One region of the Luteibacter sp. 3190 genome, then DNA from elsewhere that is predicted to be linked to it. Evidence: predicted binding sites of a transcription regulator. Region 1 holds the regulator's gene; the other holds the start of a gene.
What was found. Region 1 encodes HrcA, which represses chaperone genes, less so after heat shock. Its sites were predicted from a motif close to TTNGCACTCNNNNNNNNNGAGTGCNAA; they were not measured.

Region 1 (7,262 bases):
GTCGCAGAACAATCAAACCTTCGCGGCGATCACATCCTCGATCGTCCACGTGCCCGGCGCTCGGCCGGCGATCCACGCGGCCGCTTCGAGCGCGCCACGGGCGAAGATCGAGCGATCCGTCGCGCGGTGACCGAGTTCGATGCGCTCGCCCTGCCCCATCAGCCACGCCTGGTGCTCGCCGACGATGTCGCCGCCGCGCATGACGGCGAAGCCGATCGTGCCCGCCTTGCGCGCGCCCGGCCGGCCTTCGCGCGTGTAGACGGCCAGCTCGTCGAGGGTGGCGCCGCGTCCCGCCGCCGCGGCATGGCCGAGCGCCAGCGCGGTGCCGGACGGCGCGTCTTCCTTGCGGCCGTGATGCGCTTCCACGATGTCGAGATCCCAGCCGGGCAACGCCGCGGCGGCTTCGCGCAACAGCCGCGTGAGGACGGCCACGCCGAGACTGAAGTTGGCCGCGCGCAGCACGGCGATGCGCTCGGCGGCCTTCGCCAGGTGGTCCTCGATCTCCGCCGACAGACCCGTGGTGCCGGTGACGAGCGATGCCCCGCTGGATTCGCAGTACGCGAGCGCGGCGCCGAGCCCGTCGGGACCGCTGAAATCGACGACCACGTCGGCGGACTGGGACTCGCTCCAGTCGGAAAAGCGCAGCGCCGAAACGTCGCCGTACGCCGACTTGCCCAGGCGCGGCGAGCCGCTCGAGACGATCGCCTGCACCAGTTCGAAGCGGTCGTCGTCGCGCACGAGGTCGAGCAGCGCGAGGCCCATGCGGCCGGAGGCGCCGCTGATGGCGAGACGGATGGGGCGGGTCATGCGGTGGCCTTCCGATCAAGATGAACGAGGATCGTAGCAGGCGCGCCACACGTAGGAGCGCGCCCTGCGCGCGACATCTTTGCGCTGTGAGCGACAGGCCCTGCTGCTCACGGCCCCAAGAGATGTCGCGCGCAGGGCGCGCTCCTACGGGGGCGGCCTCAGGAGGTGACGCGCGACCAGAACTCCTTGACGCCGTCCATGAAGGTGTTCGAGCGCGGCGTGTGCTTCGCGGCTTCCTCGCCCACGAACGTCGCTTCGAGCTGCGTGAGGATGTCGCGCTGCTCCTTCGTCAGGCGAACCGGTGTCTCCACCACCACCGTGCAGATCAGGTCGCCGGTACGGCCGCCGCGAACGGATTTGACGCCGCGTCCGCGCAGGCGGAACTGCTGCCCCGTCTGCGTTTCCGGCGGCACGTTCACCGCGACCTCGCCTTCCAGCGTCGGTACCTGCAGCTCCGTGCCGAGCGCGGCCTGGGCGAAGCGGATGGGCATTTCGCAGTAGAGGTCGGACCCGTCGCGCTGGAAGATCGCATGCTCGCGCACGCGCACTTCGACGTAGAGGTCGCCCGCCGGCGCACCGGCCGGACCGGCTTCCCCCTGCCCCGTGAGGCGAATGCGGTCGCCGTTGTCGACGCCCGCCGGAATGCGCACGGACAGCGTGCGTTCTTCCTCGAGGCGGCCTTCGCCGTGGCACTTCTTGCAGGGCTTGTCGATCTTCTGCCCCGAACCGTGGCATGTCGGGCACGCCTGCTGGATGGAGAAGATGCCGTTCTGCATGCGCACGCGGCCATGGCCCGCGCACGTCGTGCACGTGGATACCTTGCCGTCTTCCGAACCCGTGCCGTTGCAGTGGTGGCAGTTGACCTGCGTGGGCACCTCGATCTTCTTCTCGACGCCGAACACGGCTTCCTCGAGATCGAGGTCCATCATGTAGCGCAGGTCGGCGCCGCGGCGCGCGCGCTGGCGTCCGCCGCCCGCGCCGCCGAAGATGTCGCCGAAAATGTCACCGAAGATGTCGCCGACGTCGCCGAATCCGGCGCCATTGCCGCGACCGCCAAAACCGCCGTTCTCGAAGGCGGCATGGCCATACTGGTCGTACGCCGCGCGCTTCTGCGCATCGGACAGCACGTCGTAGGCCTCTTTGGCTTCCTTGAATTTGTCGATCGCTTCCGGATCGTCCGGATTGCGGTCGGGGTGGTACTTCATCGCGACGCGACGAAAGGTCTTCTTGAGGTCGCCCTCCGTCACGGTGCGTTCGACACCGAGGACTTCGTAGTAGTCGCGCTTGCTCATCGCGGGTGTGCTTTCCCTGGACGGACGAACGCGCCGACTGGAAACCCCTCGGCGCGATCGGTCCGGTCAACTGTTGGCCACGCGCCGCGGGCATCCACCCGCGGCGCTTCGTTGCTGATCGGACGACTTACTTGTGGTCGTCCTTGACCTCGGTGAACTCGGCATCGACCACGTCGTCCGGCTGGGCCGAACCGCCGCCCGGCGCCGACTGCTGCGCGGTGTCCTGCGCGCCGCCCGACTGGGCCGCCGCCGCGAGCGACTGGGCCGCCTGCTCGAGGTTCGCAATCTTCGACTCGATGGCGTCCTTGTCCTCGCCCGTCAGCGCCTTCTCCAGGTCGGAAACGGCGCCGTCGATGGTGGCGAGCTGATCGGCCGGGATCTTCCCGCCGTGCTCCTTCAGCTGGCTACGCGTGGCGTGGACGAGCTGGTCGCCACGGTTGCGCACCTGCACGAGGTCGTGGAACTTCTTGTCTTCCTCGCGATTCGCCTCGGCGTCCGCGACCATGCGCTGGATCTCGTCTTCCGAGAGGCCCGAACCGGCCTTGATCTCGATCTTCTGTTCCTTGCCGGTGTCCTTGTCCTTCGCCGACACGTGCAGGATGCCGTTGGCGTCGATGTCGAAGGTCACTTCGATCTGCGGCGTGCCGCGCGGCGCCGGGCGGATGCCCTGCAGGTCGAACTTGCCGAGCGACTTGTTGGCGTTGGCGCGCTCGCGCTCGCCCTGCAGCACGTGCACGGTGACCGCGGTCTGGTTGTCATCGGCCGTGGAGAAGACCTGCGAGGCCTTGGTCGGCACCGTGGTGTTCTTCTCGATGAGCTTGGTCATCACGCCGCCCATCGTCTCGATACCGAGCGACAGCGGGGTCACGTCGAGGAGCAGGACGTCCTTGACCGAACCGCCCAGCACGCCACCCTGGATCGCGGCGCCGACGGCGACGGCTTCATCCGGGTTGACGTCCTTGCGCGCTTCCTTGCCGAAGAAGTCCTTCACGGCTTCCTGCACCTTCGGCATGCGGGTCTGGCCACCGACGAGGATCACCTCGTTGATGTCCGACACGCGCAGGCCGGCGTCGTTCAGCGCGGTGCGGCAGGGTTCGATCGTGCCCTTGACGAGGTCTTCCACCAGCGACTCGAGCTTGGCGCGGGTCAGCTTGATGTTGAGGTGCTTCGGACCCGAGGCATCGGCCGTCACGTACGGCAGGTTGACGTCCGTCTGGTGCGCCGACGACAGCTCGATCTTCGCGCGCTCGGCGGCGTCCTTCAGACGCTGCAGCGCGAGCTGGTCCTGGCGCAGGTCGATGCCCTGCTCCTTCTTGAACTCTTCGACGAGGTAGTCGATGACGCGGTTGTCGAAGTCTTCGCCACCCAGGAAGGTGTTGCCGTTGGTCGAGAGCACTTCGAACTGCTTCTCGCCGTCGACGTTGGCGATCTCGATGATCGAGACGTCGAACGTGCCGCCGCCGAGGTCGTACACCGCGATCTTGCGATCGCCCGTGGCCGTCTTGTCGAGACCGTAGGCCAGCGCGGCCGCCGTCGGCTCGTTGATGATGCGCTTGACGTCGAGACCGGCGATCTTGCCGGCGTCCTTGGTCGCCTGGCGCTGGCTGTCGTTGAAGTATGCCGGGACGGTGATGACCGCCTCGGTGACGGCCTCACCGAGGAAATCCTCGGCCGTCTTCTTCATCTTCATCAGCACCTTCGAGGAGATCTCCTGCGGCGCCATCTTCTTGCCGTCGGCCGTCTGCACCCACGCGTCGCCGTTCTCATGCGCGACGATGGCGTACGGGACGAGCTTGATGTCCTTCTGCACTTCCGCGTCGGTGAACTTGCGGCCGATGAGGCGCTTCACCGCGTAGAAGGTGTTCTTCGGATTGGTGACGCTCTGGCGCTTGGCCGGCGCACCGACCAGGACCTCGTTGTCCTTGGTGAACGCGACGATGGACGGCGTGGTGCGATCGCCTTCCGCGTTTTCGATGACGCGCGCGGTCGTACCTTCCATCACTGCGACGCAGGAGTTGGTCGTACCGAGGTCGATGCCGATGATCTTGGCCATTGAAGTTACTCCGTATTCCTAAGCGGCCCCCGCGGCCGCGACTGTTTGTGAAGTGGGGCCCGGCCCCATCGATTCAATACCTTGTGAGACTCCCCGGCGGCGCGGAACACGCGACGCGCGGGGCTTCGTTCAGTTGTCGCGCACCACGGCGACGAGCGCCGGACGCAGCAGACGATCGTTGAGCACGAACCCCTTCTGGACGACGGCCACCACGGTGCCCGGCGCGTGCTCGTTCGACTCGACCGAGCTGATCGCCTGGTGGTGTTCCGGGTTGAACGGCTGGTGCAGCGGATCGACCACGCTCAGGCCGTTGCCCTGGGTGACCTTCTCCAGCTGCTTGAGCGTCAGCTCCAGGCCTTCGCGCAGCGTCTTCGCATCGGCCGACTCGTTGGTCAGGCCGAGCGCGATGCCGTCGTAAACCGGCAGCAGCTCGCCGAGCAGCTTCTCGTTGGCGAAGCGACGGGCCTGGTCGAGGTCGCGCTGGAGGCGACGGCGCTGGTTCTCGATCTCCGCCCGCTCGCGCAGCACGGTCTCGCGCGCGCTGGCGAGCTCGGACTCGAGGGCGCCAAGCTTCGCGGTGAGCGCGTCGAGATCGGCATTCATGCCTTCGGCCGCGCCGCCGTCCTGCGCCGTATCCGGCACGTGGGGATCGTTGTTCTGCATGCTTACTCCAAATGTCAGCTTACCGGCCCGCTCCATGGAGCGGCCGAACATTCGCGGGAAATTACTAAACCCGCCTCCCGAGGCGGTTTATGAGGTCGCCGCGGCGCGATTCAAGGCGTCGCTGAGCAATCCCGCCGTGGCCTGGACCACCGGAATCACCCGCTCATATGCCATACGCGTCGGTCCAATAACTCCGATCGCGCCGAGCATGCGGCCGTTCGTGCCGTAGGTGGCGGTGACGATGCTGCATCCGTCGAGGGCGGAGAAACCGGACTCCTCGCCGATGAACAGGCGCACGCCGGGCGCCTTGACGCACATTTCCATCAGCTGGAGCAGGTCGCGCTTCTGCTGGAAGGCGTCGAAGAGGTCGCGGAGCCGGTCGATGTCGGCCAGCTCGGAATAGCCCATCAGGTTCGTCTGCCCGCTGACGAGGACGTCGTCGGCGTCATCGCTCGCGAACGAGGCGGTGGCCAGTTCGACGGCGGCCGCCAGCATGCGGTTCAGCTCGCCACCCGCCTCGCGCAGTTCGGAGGCCAGGTGGGCGCGGATGTCCGCCAGGCGGAAGCCGGCGAACTGCGCATTGAGGTAGTTGGCCGCCTGCTCGAGCTCGCTGGCGTCGATCGGCCGGGCGAGCTGAACTACGCGGTTCTGGACCTGGTTGTCGGAGAACACCAGGATCACCAGCACGCGGGCGTCGGGCAACGAGACGAAATCGATGTGGCGCAGCGGGAAGTCGCCCTGGCGCGGCACGGTGACCACGCCGGCGAAGTGGGTCATCGCCGAAAGCAGGTTGGAGACGTTGCCGAGCAGGTCGCGCGTGGTCGTCTGGTGCGGCGGCAGCCCGCCCTGCAGACGGGCCATCTCGTCGCGCGGCAGCGGTTTCAGTTCCAGCAGGCTGTCGACGAAGAGACGGAGGCCGCGCGGCGTCGGGATGCGGCCTGCCGACGTATGCGGCGACGCGACCAGCCCGGCGTCCTCGAGGTCGGCCATGATGTTGCGGATGGTCGCCGGGCTGACTTCCAGGCCGGAGGACCGCGCCAGCGTGCGCGAGCCGACGGGTTCGCCGTCGGACAGGTATTGGGAGATCAGGGTCCGCAGCAGCCGGCGCGCGCGAGCATCGATGTCGTGACCGGAGAACGGATTCATGCGCCTGGGCGGGTGGTGGAGGGATCGGATCAGCGCGCTATCAATAAGGTCTGGGGCTCCGGCTTGCAAGTCTCGGCTTCTGCGACGCCGCTGCCGCTACAATCGGCGCGATTCCATCCGCCACCACCGGTGCCCATGCTCACCTCGCTCTACGTCCGCCAGTTCGCCGTCGTCGAAGAAGCCGAGGTGGCCTTCGGCCCGGGCCTCACCGTGGTCAGCGGCGAGACCGGCGCCGGCAAGTCGCTGCTGGTGGACGCCCTGATGCTGCTCGCGGGCGCGCGCGCCGACAGCGGCATGGTCCGCTCGGGCTCCGACCGCGCCGAGCTGGCCGCCGAATTCGACCTCGCCGGCCTGCCCGAAGCGCTCGACTGGCTGCGCCAGGAAGAACTGGACGACGGCGAGACCTGCCAGCTGCGCCGCGTGATCCGCACCGAAGGCAGCTCGCGCGGCTGGATCAACGGGCGCCCGGCCAGCCTCGCGCAGATGTCGGCGCTGGCGGCGCTGATCGTCGAGATCCACGGCCAGCACGAACACCAGGCGCTGCTCTCGCGCCAGCACCAGATGGCGCTGCTCGACGCCTACGCGGGTAACGAGGCTCTGCTCGCCGACGTGCGCGAGACCGCGCGCGCCTGGCGCGAGGCCGTGTCGCGCATCCGCGCGCTCTCGGGTGGCGACGATCGCGAGCACCAGATCGACCTGCTCAGCCACGAACTCGAGGAACTGGACCGCTGGGCGCTCGCGCCCGCCGCACTGGAAGACCTCGAGACGCAGCATCGCCGCCTCGCCAACGCGGGCCGCCTGGCCGAGGGCGCGAACGGCGTGGTCGAGATGCTCGACGGCGAAAGCGAGTTCGCCATCGGCCGCGCCCTGCTCCGCGCCCACGCCGAGCTCTCGCGGCTGGCCGAGCTCGACGCCACGCTCGCCCCGACGCTGGAACTGCTCGACAGCGCGCAGATCCAGGTCGGCGAAGCGGTCGACGGCCTCAGCCGCTACGCGCAGGACGTCGAACTCGACCCCGAGCGCCTCGCCGAGGTCGACACCCACCTCACCCATCTGCACGATCTCTCGCGCCGCTACCGGCTGCCGATCGAGGAACTGACGGCGAAGGCCGAGGAACTGCGCGGGCGCCTGGCCGAGCTCGAAGGCGCGGGCGACGCGCTCGAACGCCTCGGGCGCGAGCGCGACCGCCTGCGCACGGCGTGGGACGCCGCCGCCACCGCCCTGTCCACCGCCCGCCGCGACGCCGCCTCGCGCCTCGGCACGGCCGTCGCCGCGCTGATGGGCGAACTCGGCATGGCCGG
Region 2 (7,262 bases), on a different contig from region 1:
TACGTCCACCGCATCGGCCGCACGGCCCGCCTGGGCGCGGAGGGCGACGCGATCAGCTTCGCGTGCGATCTCTACGCGATGGGCCTGCCGGACATCGAGACCTACATCAACCAGAAGATCCCCACCGCGTCGATCGAGGCCCGCATGCTCGTCATGCCGGCGCCGCGCCCGCGTGCCGACGGCGTGCAGGACGAAGTGGACGATCCGAACGACAACGACGGCCACATCCCGACCCGCGGCGCGCCGCCGGAGAAGGGTGGTCGCGGCGGCCGTGGTGGCCGTGACGGTCGCGGTCCGCGTTCCGGCGAACGTTCGGGCACGCGCGAGCGCCGCCCGCGTCCGCCGCGCGAAGAGGGCGCCGCCGCTCCGTCGCCGACCGAGGTGCCGGTGAAGACGGTCGTCGTCGCCGAAACCGTCGCCGGCCTGCCGGCCGCCGCGGAAGCGATGGCGGACGCGTCCGCGACGAAGAAGCGTCGCCGTCGTCGGGGCGGCCGTGGCCGCGGTGCGCGCGAAGGCGCCGAAAACACCGCCGGCACCGTCGCCACGGCGGGCGAGAGCCAGCCGTCCGCGCCGCGCAAGGCCGACGGCCCCGCCAACCCGAACCGCCGTCCGTCCCGCCAGGTGACGGCCGCGCGTCCGGCCGCCACCCCGGCGCCGACCGCGCCGAAGGCGCCGGAAAAGGTCGGCCTGCTCCGTCGCATCGGCCGCCTCTTCGGCGGCCGCTGACCCGGGCGCCCCGGTAGGAGCGCGCCCTGCGCGCGACGGCTTTTGGGGCCGTGCGCAACAGGCCGTGCAGCTCTTCGCGAAAAGATGTCGCGCGCGAGGCGCGCTCCTACCGGGCCCGTTCCACATCCCTTATCCTCTGAGGCTTAACAGCCAACGGGTGATGCGGTGATCGGTTTCGATCTGGTGAGCAAACGATACGAGGGCGGCCACCAGGCCCTTACCGATGTGTCGTTCCAGGTCGGTGCGGGCGAGATGGCATTCGTCACCGGTCATTCCGGCGCGGGCAAGAGCACCCTGCTGAAGCTGCTGGCCATGATCGAGCGGCCCACCAATGGCGTCGTCACCCTCGACGGCCAGAAGCTCAATACCGTCCGCCCCGGCGACATCCCGAAGATCCGCCGCAAGCTCGGGATGGTCTTCCAGGACCACCGCCTGCTGCTGGACCGTACCGTCTTCGCCAACGTCGAACTGCCGCTGATCATCGGTGGCGTGTCGCCGGCCGATCGTGGCCGTCGCGTCCGCGCCGCCCTCGAGAAGGTCGGCCTGCTCAGTTACGAGAAGCAGCTGCCCGAGGCCCTGTCCACGGGCGAGCAGCAGCGCGTGGGCATCGCGCGTGCCATCGTCGCCAAGCCGGCCGTGCTCATCGCCGATGAGCCCACGGGCAACCTCGACCCCCAGCTGGCCATGGAAATCATGTCGCTCTTCGCCGAATTCCAGGCCGTGGGCACCGCGGTGCTGGTCGCCAGCCACGACCTCATGCTGATCAAGCGCATGAAGAAACGCGTGGTCGTCCTCGATCACGGCAAGCTCGTCGCCGACGTGCCCGCGACGGAGGTCGTATGAACGCCGCCCGCGACGCACGCAAGACGCCCGAGGCCGAAGCGACCCGCCGCAGCGGGCCGCGCAAGGTCGGCGCGTGGCGCGAACACCACGCGTGGAGCATGTCGATCAGCCTGCGCCGCCTCGGCGCGCGACCGCTCGGCACGCTGCTCACCATCGCGGTGATGGGCGTGGCGCTCGCCCTTCCGCTGACGTTCTACCTGCTGCTCGACAACGTCCAGCGCATGGGCGACGCCCTCGGCCGCAACCAGTCGATCAGCGCCTTCCTGAAGCCCGGGCAGAACGCGGGCGTCGCCGAGACGGCGGCCTCCGCCCTGCGCGGACGCCCCGAGGTCGCCGACATCGTCGTGCGGACGCCGAAGGATGGCCTCGACGAACTGGCGGAAGTGCAGGGTTTCTCCGGCGCGTTGCAGTCGCTCGACGCCAACCCCTTGCCGTACGTGCTCTCGGTGCAGCCGAAGGCCGGGCTATCGGCGGACGACGTCAACCGGCTGGTCGAGGCGATGAAGGCGACGCCAGGCGTCGACATGGTCCAGGAGACCGGCGCGTGGCGGCAGCGCCTCGACGCCCTTGTCGGCGTCGGTGGCCGCGCCGTCGGATTGCTCGCGTTGCTGCTGGGCGTGGCCGCGTTGCTGGTCGTCGGCAACACCATCCGCGTGGACATCCAGAGCCGCAGCGCCGAGATCGGCGTGCTGCTACTCATCGGCGCGAGCCGTCCGTTCGTGCGCAGGCCTTACCTGTATGCCGGCATCTGGCTCGGCTTCCTCGCCGGCGTGCTCGCCGTCGCCCTGGCCGTCGTGCTGGAACTCGCGATGGCCGGACCGGTCGGGCGGCTCGCCGCCGCGTACGACGGCAGCGTGAGCTTCGGCGCACTCCCCGCGTGGCTGCTGCTTTCGGTACCCTTCGCGTCTGCCGTGCTGGGGTGGCTCGGCGCACGTCTCGTCAGTGCGAGGCAGATCCGCCGCGCCGCGGCGGGCTGAGAGCGAAGGGGGCTTAGGGTGGGATCTCACATCGGTTCGGGTGTCGCCGGCGCCACGCCACGCATCCTGCTCGTCGACGGCTCCAAGGTCGTCCGGCAGCTGATCGCGCGCGTCGTCGCGGCCGAGGTGCCCGGCGTGGAAATCGTCGGTGCGGCCACCGGCGCGGAAGCGCAGACCGAACTGCAGCAGGGCGTCTTCGATTTCGTGACCGTCGCCCTGCGCCTGCCCGACATGGATGGTCTGGAACTCGCCCGCTTCGTGCGCGAGGCCACGCCGCAGATCTACATGCCCATCGTCGTGGTGTCCGGCGACGTCGAGGCGCGCCTGCACCGGCGCGAACTCGGCGAGTTCGTCACCGACTACTTCGACAAGTCGCTCGGCTTCGGCGCGCTCGCGGAGTTCATCCGCGGCTACGTGCGCCCCGAGGGCGGCGCCGAAGGTGAAGTGCTTTACGTGGAAGACAGCCGCGTCGTCGCGCTGGCCACGCGGCGCATGATGGAGAAGTACGGCCTGACCGTGCACCACGTCATCAGCGCCGAAGACGCGCTCGAACACCTGCGCGCGGCCAGGGATCGGGGTGACGTCGGCGCCGACGTCGTGCTCACCGACGTCAGCCTCAAGGGCGAGCTCACCGGCGGTGATCTCGTCGAGCGTATCCGCAACGACTTCGGCTACGGCAAGGGCCAGCTGCCCACGCTGATCATGACCGGCGACGAGAACCCGGCGAACCAGGCGGCGCTGCTGCGCGCCGGCGCCAACGACCTCGTCGAGAAGCCGGTGGAAGAGAAGCTGCTCATCACCAAGCTGCTCTTCCAGCTGCGCGTCGCCCTGCATCTCCGCGACCGGATCGAACATTGAACGACCGCGTGAAGCTCGAGCCGAGCTGGAAGGCGCGGATCGGCGATTACCTCGACCGTCCCGACATGCTGGCGCTGTCGGCGTTCCTTCGTGAGGAGAAGGCCCGCGGCAAGGAGATCTATCCGCCCGGCCCCGAGATCTTCAACGCCTTCGCGCACACGCCGTTCGAGGCGGTCCGCGTGGTCATCCTCGGCCAGGACCCGTACCACGGGCCGGGGCAGGCGCATGGCCTGAGCTTTTCGGTGCGCCCCGGCGTGCGCGTGCCGCCTTCGCTGCAGAACATGTTCAAGGAGATCGAGGCCTGCCTCGGCATCCCGCGTCCGGACCATGGCTGTCTGACGCCATGGGCCGACCGTGGCGTCCTCCTGCTCAACGCGGTGCTGACCGTCGAGGCCGGGCAGGCGGGTTCCCATCAGGGCAGGGGCTGGGAAGGTTTCACCGACGCCGCCGTCGACGCGCTCAACCGCGGGCGGGACGGCCTGGTCTTCATGCTCTGGGGCAGCCACGCCCAGAAGAAGGGCCAGCTGATCGACGGCAAGCGCCACCTGATCCTCCGCAGCGTGCATCCGTCGCCTCTCTCGGCTCACCGCGGTTTCCTCGGCTGCGGGCACTTCGCGCAGGCCAACGCCTGGCTGGAAGCCCGCGGCGAGCAGCCGATCGACTGGTCGTTGCCGCCGCGCCCGGAAATCGCCGCCCTTTAATTGGTCCGGCGGAGACCCATATTCCTATGTGGAACAGCCACCTGGCTGGGAGCCTCTCCGGTTCCCGGCCTGGGCTTGCCGTCTCTCCCCTGAATGCCCCGAACCTCCCTCTGGACACCTGCCCGGTATTTCTGTACTATGGCGTACAGTTAACCGATGAACTTCGGGCTGGCTTAGCACTCTCATTCCGGGACTGCTAATCTGCATACAGACTTTCAGGAGGTTCCACACATGTCCCAAGCCCTCGCCACCCGTAACTACGGGCTACCGAGCGTCGTTGGCAGTCTGGATTCCTATATCTCGGCCGTCCATCGCATCCCGGTGCTCAGCCTTGACGAGGAGCAGTCGCTGGCGCGCCGCTTCCACGACGACGCCGATCTCGACGCCGCCAAGCAGCTCGTGATGTCCCACCTGCGTTTCGTGGTCCACGTCGCGCGCGGCTACAACGGCTACGGCCTGCAGCTCTCGGACCTGATCCAGGAAGGCAACATCGGCCTCATGAAGGCGGTGAAGCGTTTCGATCCGGACCAGGGCGTGCGCCTGGTCAGCTTCGCGGTCCACTGGATCCGTGCCGAAATGCACGAGTTCATCCTGCGCAACTGGCGCATCGTGAAGGTCGCCACCACCAAGGCGCAGCGCAAGCTGTTCTTCAACCTGCGCAAGAGCAAGAAGCGCCTGGGCTGGATGAACGCCGAAGAGGTTCGCGTGGTCGCCAACGACCTGGGCGTGCCGGAAGCCACCGTGCGCGAGATGGAGTCGCGTCTTTCGGGCCGTGACATCGGCTTCGAGGCGCCGACCGACGCGGACGACGACGAGAAGCCGGCCCCGGCCGCCTTCCTGGTCGACGAAGGCGCCGACCCGTACGACAACCTCGCCGAGGAAGACGCCAGCAACAACCAGATGGGCGCGCTGTCGTCGGCCCTGAGCAACCTGGACGAGCGCTCGCGCGACATCATCCAGCGTCGCTGGCTGGCCGAGGAGAACAAGGCCACGCTGCAGGATCTCGCGGACGAGTACGGCGTGTCGGCCGAGCGTATCCGCCAGATCGAAGCGAACGCCATGAAGAAGATGCGCGTCGCCATCGCCGCCTGACCGGAGCGATTGGCGTAACATCCGGACGGCCCCGTGCTTCGCGCGGGGCCGTTTTCCGTTGGTTCCGAAGGTGGAGTGCAGCCGGATGCCCAGGGCCCTGGTCATCGAAGACGATGAAGTGACCGCCCGCGACATCGTCGCGGAGCTCGGTGCGCATGGTCTCACCGCCGAGTGGGTCGCGAACGGCCGCGACGGCCTCCAGCGGGCGCTCGCGGACGGCTTCGACATCATCACCCTCGACCGCATGCTGCCCGGCATGGACGGCATCGACGTCGTGTCCGAGCTGCGCGAGCGCGCCGTGGACACGCCCGTGCTGATGATCAGCGCGCTGTCCGACGTCGACGAGCGCGTGCGCGGCCTTCGCGCCGGCGGCGACGACTACCTCACCAAGCCGTTCGCTCCCGACGAACTGGCCGCGCGCGCCGAGGTGCTGCTGCGCCGTCGTCGTCCGGCCGCGAACGAAACCCGCCTGCGCGTCGCCGACCTCGAACTCGACCTCGTGCGCCACGACGCCGTGCGCAACGGCCAGCCCCTGACGCTGCTGCCCACCGAGTTCCGCCTGCTCGAATTCCTGATGCGCAACGCGGGCCAGGTGGTGACGCGGCAGATGATCTTCGAGCACGTCTGGGGTTTTCATTTCGATCCGGGTACCAACGTGATCGACGTCCACATCGGCCGCCTCCGTCGCAAGATCGACGGGGCCGGCCAGTCGCCGCTCATCCGCACCGTGCGCGGCTCGGGGTATGTCCTTGCGCCCGCTGACTGACGCCTGGCGTTCCGCCACCTCGCGCCTGATCATCATCTATGGCGCGCTCTTCGCCATCTGGTGCGTGATGCTGCTGGGCGTCGTGCAGTGGGAGGCGTCGCGCTACCTGAGCAACGTCGTCGACCAGATGCTCGTCGCCCGCATCCATTATCTGGAGAACACCGATACGCACCGGCTGCCGGCCACGGTGGAAGCGGCGAGCGAGATCGACATCCAGGGTTACATGTGGGTCGGCCTGTTCGACGCGCAGGGCAGGCGCGTGGCCGGCAACATCGCGTCGGTGCCGAAGCAGCTCACGGAAGACGGCGTCGTGCAGTCGGTCAACGCGACGCTCGACAGCCCCGGGCGCAAGCTCGACGGCGCGCGCGCACGTGCCATCACCCGCGTGCTTCCCGGCGGCGAGCGCCTCGTCGTCGCGAAGGAGAGCACCACGATCGACAGCCTCGGCGCCATCATCCGCCGTGGCGCGCTCTGGGGCCTGACGCTCACGCTGATTCCCGGCCTCCTCGGCGGCGTGCTCATCGCACGTGGCCCGGCGCGTCGCATCCGCGCGATCCAGCAGGCGATGGAGCCGATCCGCGAGGGCGACCTCAGCGTGCGCCTGCCGGTCAGTCGCAGTGGCGACGAAGTGGATCTGCTCGCTGCCACGGTCAACACGACGCTGACGGAGATCGAGCGCCTGCTCGGCGAGGTCAAAGGCGTGACGGACAACATCGCCCACGACCTGCGCACGCCGCTGACACGCATGCGGACGCGGCTCTACCGCCTGCAGCAGCAGTTCGAGGGCAGGCCCGAGGGCGAACAGCTCGAAGCGTGCGTCGCCGAGATCGACACGGTGCTCGGCCGTTTCCGCGCGCTGCTGCGCGTTTCCGAGCTCGAAGACCGCCAGCGCAGCGCCTGCTTCGCCTCGATGGACCTTGGCGCCGTGCTGCAGAACGTGCATGAGTTCTACGCGCCGCTCGCGGAGGATCGCGGGCAGTCCTTCGAACTGACGGTGGGCAAGCTTCCGCCGCTGCGCGGCGATCCGCAGCTGATGTTCGAGGCCTTCGCGAACCTCGTCGGCAACGCCATCAAGTTCACGCCGAATGGCGGCGCGGTGCGACTCGTCGCGTCCACCGATGCGAACGGCGGCGCGCGCGTGGACATCGCCGACACCGGCCCCGGCATCCCGCCCGACGAGCGCGAGGCGGTGTTCCGCCGGTTCTACCGGGCCGACGAGACCCGCGCCAAGCCCGGCTGCGGCCTGGGACTCGCGATCGTCAGCGCCATCGTGCGCCTGCACGGCTACTCCATGTCGGT

Region 2: a site for HrcA is predicted at 4,279-4,305, ahead of rpoH (RNA polymerase sigma factor RpoH). Genes of this name have one in related genera too.

Annotation. Positions count from the first base shown of each region.
Region 1 is NZ_JAVDUO010000001.1:705,300-712,561, reverse strand. It holds gene dapB (4-hydroxy-tetrahydrodipicolinate reductase) at 13-807, opposite strand; gene dnaJ (molecular chaperone DnaJ) at 966-2,099, opposite strand; gene dnaK (molecular chaperone DnaK) at 2,227-4,152, opposite strand; gene grpE (nucleotide exchange factor GrpE) at 4,282-4,815, opposite strand; gene hrcA (heat-inducible transcriptional repressor HrcA) at 4,903-5,961, opposite strand; gene recN (DNA repair protein RecN) at 6,097-7,262, shown strand, end outside.
Region 2 is NZ_JAVDUO010000004.1:163,472-170,733, forward strand. It holds gene J2X58_RS16400 (DEAD/DEAH box helicase) at 1-726, shown strand, start outside; gene ftsE (cell division ATP-binding protein FtsE) at 892-1,569, shown strand; gene ftsX (permease-like cell division protein FtsX) at 1,566-2,546, shown strand; gene J2X58_RS16415 (response regulator) at 2,565-3,404, shown strand; gene ung (uracil-DNA glycosylase) at 3,401-4,105, shown strand; gene rpoH (RNA polymerase sigma factor RpoH) at 4,337-5,197, shown strand; gene J2X58_RS16430 (response regulator transcription factor) at 5,283-5,963, shown strand; gene J2X58_RS16435 (HAMP domain-containing sensor histidine kinase) at 5,941-7,262, shown strand, end outside.